DNA from 3 places in the Candidatus Arsenophonus phytopathogenicus genome. Region 1 is predicted to be linked to each of the others. Evidence: predicted binding sites of a transcription regulator. Region 1 holds the regulator's gene; each other region holds the start of a gene.
The links. The regulator LexA, encoded in region 1, represses DNA repair genes until DNA is damaged. The targets are predictions, from matches to a motif close to TNCTGTATGTACATACAGNA.
Positions count from the first base shown of each region.

Region 1 (3,219 bases):
TTTTGAGCAATCCCACTCGCAACTGCTGATTTACCACTACCTGATACCCCCATAAGTATAAAAACATGGTGTATTTTTTTGCTATCACACATTATTAACTCCTTTAAAAATCAAGCAATATATAAAATGTTACTGATAATTTTCAGTTATAAAAAATAATATAATAGAATTGTGATAAGAATCTCAGTGAAAGAGGGAAGCGTGAGCGCAAGTAAAATTTGTTATCCATTTTATAACCCTTAATTTAAATAACTTATATTAATTCACTAGATAATCAAAATTAATAATCTTAATTTCTACTCAATATTTATTCCATTTTCCAATTAAGTATCAGTTTATCGCAACAGGAAATAAAAAAGCATTATTACAAAATAGTAAAAGATATTATTTATTTTAGAACTATGGTAGATATCAAAAAGTATAAATACGATAATGTCATTATTATAATGATCTTCACCTTAGGATAATTCATGACAAAGCAAGATCAGGAAAAAATACTGTCCCAGGCAAAAAAAATATGCCAAGCGCGTAATGTACGTTTAACACCCCAAAGAGAAGAGGTATTACGCCTTATAGCAGCCCAACCTTGTACTATTAGTGCTTATGATTTGCTTGATTTATTTAGAATTTCTGAACCTCAAGCTAAACCACCGACTATTTATCGTGGCCTGGAATTTCTCTTAGAACAAGGTTTTATACACAAGATAGAATCAACAAATAGCTATGTTATTTGTCATCATTTTGAGGATCCTAAACATACCTCAGTTATGCTAATTTGTGATAATTGCGGTAGTGTTGCCGAAAGTAATGGCCAAGCGGTAGAAACTGCTATTTTAAAATTAGCCAAACAGACTGGTTTCCAGTTGTCCCATACCGTTGTTGAAAACCATGGGTTATGTTTACCCTGCAACAAAATTGAGAAAAAACAGTGTCAAAGCTAAGCATTATTAGGCTGAAATAGTGATATAAAAGCCGGCGGCTCATACAACCGGCCTTTATTAAAAAAGCAATAAAAATTTAAAAATAGTTTACTTAATACCCATCAATCAAAAAATCAAACAAACTAGGAAATAATATTATATTCAATAAATTAAGCTGAATTTACTTAAAAAATTAATTAGAGCTAAAAGTTTAACTAAAATGAGTTACTACTACGAATAATACCAACAGCTAGTCCTTCAATAGTTAGGGTTTGTGTCCGCAAATCCACAATAATTGGCTCAAATTCAGGATTTTCAGCAATTAATTCAACTTTACTACCCACTTGCTTGAAGCGTTTAACCGTCACTTCATCATCAATACGCGCTACAACGATTTGTCCATTATGTACCTGCTGGGTTTTATGTACAGCAAGTAAATCCCCATCGATAATTCCAATATTTTTCATGGACATGCCATTAACACGCAATAAAAAATCAGCACTAGGTCTAAAAATAATAGCATCAATCCGATAATGATTCTCGATATGTTCTTGAGCAAGTAAGGGTTCTCCTGCCGCCACCCGACCAATAAGTGGTAATCCTTCATCCTCATGTTCTTCTTGCAGTAGCCGGATACCGCGAGACGCGCCAGAAACAATTTCTATCACCCCTTTACGCGCCAAAGCCTTTAAGTGTTCTTCTGCTGCATTTGGTGAACGAAAACCTAAACTTGATGCAATTTCAGCGCGTGTCGGCGGCATACCCGTTTGCGAAATGTGTTCACGCACTAAATCATAGACCTGCTGCTGCCTCAACGTTAATTCTTTCATTTCGCCCCCTATTTATTCGCATCCACACATTGTCACTGTAAGTATATACAGGTATATTAAGATTTAAAACCAATAAATGTGTAAAACCCTATTTTTATAACTAGCTCACGAAATAATGATTACCAATTACAACTGACCAAATAAAAATTGCTAAACAAATTGAAATAAAAACCGCCGCCGAGCCGATATCTTTCGCTTTAGCAGAAAGCTCATGCAATTCTGTACCAATTCGATCAACCACTGCTTCAATCGCACTATTTAATAATTCAACAATAGCGATCAATACCATTGAGCTAATAAGTAATAACCGTTCAATCCATTGCACATCAAGTAAAAAAGCCACAATAATGGCAATAACCACCATAATTGCTTCTTGTCTAAAAGCGGCTTCACTCTTCCAGGCTGCTCTTAACCCCTTCAGCGAATAACCAGTTGCTTTAATAATTCGGATTAAGCCGGTTGTTTGATTTGCCATAAAATTTACTCTCTAGGTTTAAATAAATGTGGGATTTAATATAATTATTATCTTTTAAACAGATATTAATTACTATTTCTGATATGCTTTGGTAGGATTCAAATAAGAGGCTATCGCTCATCTATGTCATTTTGGCGTAAAATTTACTATAATCTATTAGATTTACCAATGAAATTGTTGGTAAAAAGTAAGCTCATACCAGCAGATCCAATTAAAGAATTGCGTCTTGATACGACACATCCTTTTCTATATGTATTACCTTATCATTCTAAAACAGATTTATTGACCTTACGGCAACAATGTTGTTCTATTGGCTTACCTGATCCACTCGAGCCGATTGAAATAGACGAAATTAAATTACCTGCCTATGTCTTTATCGATGATGGCCCGCGTGTATTTCGTTATTATTCGCCAGATCCACGTAAAGATTCAGTAAAAACATTTACTGCTTATCTTGATCTTCATTGCCATAATCCCGAGCTAAACATTCAGATGCTACCCGCATCAGTAATGTTCGGTCGAGCGCCTGGTCGAGAAGGCCACTCGCCAGCACCTCCGTTACGTTTACTGAATGGTATCCAAAAATTCTTTGCCGTTATCTGGCTAGGACGTGACAGTTTTGTTCGTTTTTCTCCCACTGTCTCTTTACGCCAAATGGCTGGCGAATATGGTACTGATAAAATTATCGCCAATAAACTTGCCCGAGTAGCTCGAATTCACTATTCACGGCAACGATTAGCTGCGGTTGGCCCCAAACTCCCTGTACGCCAAGATCTATTCAATAAACTGTTAACTTCAAAAGCGATAGAAAAAGCAGTTGAAGATGAAGCTAAAGCAAAAAAAATCTCCCTTGAGAAGGCAAAACATAATGCGATTGCCATGATGGAAGAAATTGCCGCTAATTTTTCCTATGAAGCGATCCGCATTACTGACCGCGTACTTAGTTGGACATGGAATCGACTCTATCAAGGAATTAATGTGCAACACGCCGAGC
Region 1 covers NZ_JBUIOB010000017.1:474,970-478,188, forward strand. The annotation lists partial or broken gene AC01GB_RS05820 (gluconokinase, GntK/IdnK-type) at 1-92, opposite strand, end outside; gene zur (zinc uptake transcriptional repressor Zur) at 471-941, shown strand; gene lexA (transcriptional repressor LexA) at 1,136-1,750, opposite strand; gene AC01GB_RS05835 (diacylglycerol kinase) at 1,851-2,225, opposite strand; partial or broken gene plsB (glycerol-3-phosphate 1-O-acyltransferase PlsB) at 2,349-3,219, shown strand, end outside.

Region 2 (3,219 bases), on a different contig from region 1:
AAACTGCCAAGTTTAATAATATCTTGTAGGTTTGAATTAGCAACAACTTTAATCATTAAAGCCATTACTCCATATGGTGTAAGCCGTATAACTAGCCGAACCAGCTTCATGATCCAGGATTGAAAAATATCAATAGCAGATAATATTTTTTCACCTTTTTCGGGATTAGTTTTAGCTAATTGGAGAGCCGCTATGCCTAAAAAGGTAGAAAAAAGAACAACGCTAATAATAGATGTTGGATTAGCTCCTGCCAGATCGGCAAATGGATTTTTAGGAATAAATGATAATATTAATTGAGGTATTGTTAAATCAGAAACCTTGTGGATGTAGTTATTTTCTATTATCCCAAGTTGAATAGTTTCACTACTAGTTTGTACCAGACCTTCTGCAGTTAAGCAAAACCAATATGTAATAATAATCCCGATGAGAGCGGCAATGGCTGTTGTAAAAAGAAGGATCCCAATGGTGAAAAAACTGATTTTTCCTAATGAAGAGGTTTGATGCAAACGTGCTACCGCATTTAGTATGGAAGCAAACACCAAAGGCATAATAATCATTTGAAGTAATTTCACATACCCATTGCCTACAATATTGAACCAAGATAATGAATCATGCACTATTTGATTATTAATACCATATACTAAATGCAAAACAACACCAAAAACAGTACCAATAAGAAGACCCACAAAAACTTTTTTTGATAGACTCCATCCATCTGCGCTTATTTTGGCCAATAACAGCAATAATAGGATAAAGATAAGTACATTTAGAATTACAGGGAAATTCATACCCATTCTCCAGCTCGGTTTATTGTTCCAGGTATAAGATTCTTTGTCATTGGTGAAGTAAGATGATGAAAAACTTCCAATGAAACTCATTTTCCCTTATATATTATCAGCAATAAAAATAATTTTCTTATAACTAAATGCAATTTTATATCCATAATGTTTCATCGTGAATGGAATAAAATTAAATCGTTTAATTCATTAACTACATATGTAATGACGTTTTTTTTTCTTGTAACAGCGGTCGTAGTGGTAATTGGTAGTTCGATGGAATTAATATCGCACAAATAGCTAATAATATGGCGATAGGATGTTCTGCTCTTTGATTAGAATTATTACCTAAGATAAGAAAACAGAAAGAAATTTTTGCTGGCCATAAGAAAGGTATCCCTTTCGCGGTTAACATATCCCCGACTAAGTGACTAAAATAACCTAATAAGAATGCTTGAATCAGGGCATCAGAAAGCCAGTAACTATTGGGCAATTGAGTTGATAATAACATAATGAGCAGCCATGCGAGTAAACCACGGTGACCACATAAACGACACATTGGCACAGAAACGAAATAAGGGTCCGAGAGAAGAGGATGGATGATCTATATCCGGTAGCAATGCGCCAAGTAGCGCACCGGCTAATAAATGAAGCCAATCACCATGTGCAAACTCAGGTGTTATTCCTAGTTTATGCACAAGTATTAATGATGATACTGAAAAAAACAGATGCCCGGTGGCAGTCATAGCATATAATATCCAACTGTTTATTTATACAGTTTGCAAAGTATAATAGTTTTGGCTTAGTTTGAGTAGTGTAATCGAAAAAAATATCTTATTTATTAAATAATAAGAGCAATTTTTTGTAAGATAAGTGATATTGCATTAGTTTGGCAGTATACTGATGCATTAAATTATTGCCAATTGATCAAATTTAAACGATATGCTTAGTTGTTAATTCAGCCAGCGTATTGAGTTTGACGTCTGCTAATGTCCAACGTGGATCAGTGAAATGATCTTTTGGCGGGACAACGATACTACGCATAAGTGCAGCTTTAACCGCAATCATACCATGAAAAGAGTCTTCAAAAGCCACACAATGTGTTGGTTCTATAGCTAGCAGTTTCGCTGTTTGTAAATAAACTTCTGGATGGGGTTTACTGTAGGGTAATGGTGTCGCTGATACTACGGCTGAAAAGTAATCGCGAATATTAAACATAGTAAGTACTTTTTCTAATATGTGCTTTGGTGAAGCTGATGCTAAACCAATTTTTAAATTATGATCCCGACATAGTTGAAGTGCATGTTTAACACCTGGTAATAAAGGTCGTTGTTCTTCTATAAGTTCAATAACCCGTCTAACAATTTTTTGTTCCACCTCTTCTAATGAGGTTCCTTGCCAGGGGGCTGCTAAATGCCACAGTTGTACCACTTGATCGATACGTAATCCTAGAGTGTCGGGAAGTTGATTAGCAATTGAAGTATTAACGCCAAGTTTACTAAGAATTTCTTTTTCTGCTTGGCTCCAAAGGGGTTCAGAATTAATCAATAACCCATCCATGTCAAAAATAGCAGCTTTGATAGATAGCTCATGAGACATTAAAAGCACTCCTATTATTCATGATTTGTTGCTTAATTCTATCAATTTAAAATAAAGAAATCTTTTAATATAGGTAGGTGAGGTCTTATTTTGGTTAGTGATAAAATAACATTTATATGTTTTTAATAACATTTTATCATTTAATATAAATGGTAATATAAAAAATATGAGGAGATTTAATGAATTATCAAACAGCATTTTATATCGCTATTACAAAGTGTGTTTTAGGATGGATAATTTTTTCTTTAGCGCTGGTGTCTACTGTAGTTTCATTAGTTTTGCTAGCAGAAAAGCAAGGTTTACAAGGGGATGTCTTAAATGCTGTAGCCAATGATTTTATTAAAATTATGGCTCTTATTATACGGTAAAACACGGTCTTTTTAAATTTTTTTGGCATAATTCACCAATTACCAGTACTCATATGGGACTTTCGACAGCTAATCTTGGTTTTATTTTACTATTTTTCTTAATGTTTGTTGGTCAAGCTTTGAGTGCTTAAGGTAACAGAATGAATCGTCAATTGAAATTTATTAAAGAAAAGTATTGAAGATCATCTTATTTTTGAAAGAGCGAAAGGTACTGAAGTATCAAAAGAAGAGATAGAAGCCAAAATTACTATTCCTCGTCATACCATTTTCCAGCAGTTTTTTATTTTGTATATATTACCGATTATATTAGGAGGAATACTTTACTTCATAATGAATATTTAGGCTGGTAGTTTTCTTATATTATAATCAATTGAAAAATAATTTTCTTGAACAGTTGAATGAAGATCATCAGTAATAACTTATCTAGTAATAAAACTATTGTTTTGAATGTTATTATAGTAATTTAACAATAATAG
Region 2 covers NZ_JBUIOB010000019.1:106,681-109,899, forward strand. The annotation lists gene AC01GB_RS15065 (L-cystine transporter) at 1-788, opposite strand, end outside; gene AC01GB_RS15070 (metal-dependent hydrolase) at 991-1,287, opposite strand; gene AC01GB_RS15075 (metal-dependent hydrolase) at 1,259-1,522, opposite strand; gene hxpB (hexitol phosphatase HxpB) at 1,710-2,375, opposite strand; gene AC01GB_RS15085 (YniB family protein) at 2,555-2,743, shown strand; gene AC01GB_RS15090 (hypothetical protein) at 2,797-2,874, shown strand; gene AC01GB_RS15095 (YniB family protein) at 2,918-3,085, shown strand.
Region 2: the regulator LexA is predicted to act here: its motif matches at 1,537-1,556, upstream of AC01GB_RS15075 (metal-dependent hydrolase).

Region 3 (3,219 bases), on a different contig from region 1:
GTTACCATTCGCCGATAAAAGTGTTGATCTCTGTTTTAGTCATCTTGCTATTCAGTGGTGTAGTAATTTATCTACCCCATTAAGTGAGTTATATCGTGTTACTAAAAAGGGTGGGGTTGTTGCTTTTTCTACTTTAGTCGATGGCTCATTACAAGAGCTACAACAGTGTTGGCAAAAAGTTGATAATAACCGGCACATTAATTCTTTTATGGCTTTTGAACAAATTAAGCAGGCTTGTCGTGATTGGCAGCATAGTTTAGAACAGCGTTGCTGGCATTTAACTTACCCTACATTTGCTTGTTTACTTCAATCTATAAAGGGTATTGGCGCGACTTATCTAACGGATGGGCGTCAGCAGCAGGGTCTAATGACAAAAAACCAGTTAGCTAAACTGGTTGATCATTATCCTCATATTAATCAGCAATTTCCCTTAACTTATCAACTGGTTTATGGAATATTATATCGTGAATAGATGTTTTTTTGTCACTGGAACTGATACAGATGTGGGTAAGACTGTCGTCAGCTGTGCGCTGCTACAAGCAGCTGCCGATCAGGGTTATCAAACAGCGGGCTATAAACCGGTAGCCTCAGGCAGTGAACAGTTAACCATTGGCTTAAGAAATTCAGATGCTCAGTTATTAAGAAAAAATAGTAGCGTGAAACTGAATTACCATGATGTTAATCCGATCGTTTTTGCTCAAGCAACGTCACCCCATATTGCTAGTCAACTAACAGGGGAGCTTATCGATTGGCAGATAATGCATACAGGATTAAATAAATTAAAACAATCTGCTGACTGGATTATCGTCGAAGGTGCTGGTGGATGGTATACACCGCTTTGTGCTGAACACACTTTGGCTGATTGGGTTATACAACAGCAATTGCCAGTGATATTAACAGTTGGCATTAAATTGGGTTGTATCAACCATGCAACATTAACCGCACAGGCCATTGAGCAAAGTGGCTTATTATTGGCAGGCTGGGTGGCTAATGAAATTGTTTTACCGGGTCAATATCAGCAGGATTATTTGTTAACATTACAGCAACGGCTGTCAGCGCCATGTTTAGGAGTTATTCCGCATTTGCCGAATAGGCAATCTCATTCGATTGGCAAATTTGTCAATTTAGATAACCTACTGTAATAGGAATAATTTTTCGGCTGAAGCGTTATACCGCTTTAGCCATCTTTTGCTTGAATTAGCTTAATTGCAATAAATGAAATGCTATTTTTCTTTTTTTGCTTATAAAAAAATTTTTTTGTGATTATTTTTTGGCAAAAATTTTTGCCAATGCTCAAGTGAAAATCTTACAACTATTGATGCTGAAAAGAATTTCTTGAGTTATCCACTATTCCTGTGGATAACTTTGTGTATTAAATCTAGAAAAGTTACGCTAACCGAGATGGGACGAGGCTTGGCGGGCAGTTGATGCCATTCTCTGCTCTGAATTAAAATTTTATAAATATTAACATGTTATATAAAATCAAGTCTGAAATGATATATAATAAAGTTTTACATTGGCTGATTAGCATAAAATATAATTCAAGGTAAAAAAAGCTTGGGGATAACTAAGTTATTAAAATAATAAATATATGTAAATAATTGGTTGTTTATGAAACTGTTTTTTTATCCAGTATGATAAAGAAATATTTTTAGTAGAGAGGGTTAGATGAGTAAAGTCTTCAAATTGCATGCTGAATTTCAACCTGCCGGTGATCAGCCTGCAGCGATAAAGAAATTAATCGAAGGTCTTAATGATGGATTGGCTCATCAAACCTTACTTGGTGTCACCGGATCGGGTAAAACATTCACTATCGCTAATGTTATTGAGCAAGTTAACCGCCCGGTAATGGTAATGGCTCACAATAAGACGTTGGCTGCACAATTATATAGTGAGATGAAGGATTTTTTCCCTGACAATGCGGTGGAATATTTTGTTTCTTATTATGATTATTATCAACCAGAAGCGTATGTTCCAAGCTCCGATACCTTTATTGAAAAAGATGCTTCTATTAACGAACATATTGAACAGATGCGACTCTCTGCCACTAAAGCACTGCTTGAAAGGAGTGATGTTATTGTTGTTGCTTCGGTATCAGCGATTTATGGTTTAGGTGATCCTGATAGCTATCTAAAAATGATGCTTCATTTGACCAAAGGTATGATTATTGATCAGCGAGCTATCTTACGCCGCCTGGCTGATTTGCAATATAGCCGCAATGATCAAGCATTTCAGCGAGGAACATTTAGAGTTAGGGGGGAAGTGATTGATATTTTTCCTGCCGAATCAGATCAATATGCGTTACGAGTTGAATTATTTGATGAGGAAGTAGAACGGCTAGCGCTTTTTGATCCCTTAACCGGACAGATCCAACATAATGTACCGCGATTTACCATTTATCCTAAAACCCACTATGTAACTCCACGTGAGCGTATCCTTGAAGCCATGGAGCAGATTAAAACTGAATTGGCACAAAGACGTAAATTACTACTGGAAAATAGTAAACTAGTTGAAGAGCAGCGGTTAACACAGCGTACTCAGTTTGATTTAGAGATGATGAATGAATTGGGCTATTGTTCTGGTATTGAAAATTATTCACGTTATCTTTCTGGCCGTGCAACTGGTGAACCACCACCAACATTGTTTGACTATTTACCCGCAGATGGTTTATTAGTTATTGATGAATCGCATGTCGCCATCCCACAGATTGGTGGTATGTACCGAGGTGATCGCTCGCGTAAAGAGACATTGGTAGAATATGGTTTTCGCTTACCTTCGGCGTTGGATAATCGCCCGTTACGTTTTGAGGAATTTGAAGGACTTTCCCCACAAACAATTTATATTTCTGCCACGCCAGGTAAGTATGAATTGGAAAAATCGGCAAATGAAATTATTGAGCAAGTTGTCCGGCCAACTGGCTTACTCGATCCCGAAATTGAAGTTCGTCCGGTAGCCACCCAGGTTGATGATCTGTTATCTGAAATCAATTTGCGTACAGCGGTAAATGAACGAGTGCTAGTAACAACGTTAACCAAAAGAATGGCAGAAGATTTGACCGATTATCTGCAAGAACATGACATAAAGGTTCGTTATTTGCATTCAGATATTGATACCGTTGAACGGGTCGAAATTATTCGTGATTTGCGATTAGGCTTATTTGATGTTTTAGTGGGCATCAACTTGTTGCGTGAAGGGTTGGACATGCCAGAGGTATCACTA
Region 3 covers NZ_JBUIOB010000019.1:43,091-46,309, forward strand. The annotation lists gene bioC (malonyl-ACP O-methyltransferase BioC) at 1-472, shown strand, start outside; gene bioD (dethiobiotin synthase) at 465-1,142, shown strand; gene uvrB (excinuclease ABC subunit UvrB) at 1,669-3,219, shown strand, end outside.
Region 3: the regulator LexA is predicted to act here: its motif matches at 1,616-1,635, upstream of uvrB (excinuclease ABC subunit UvrB).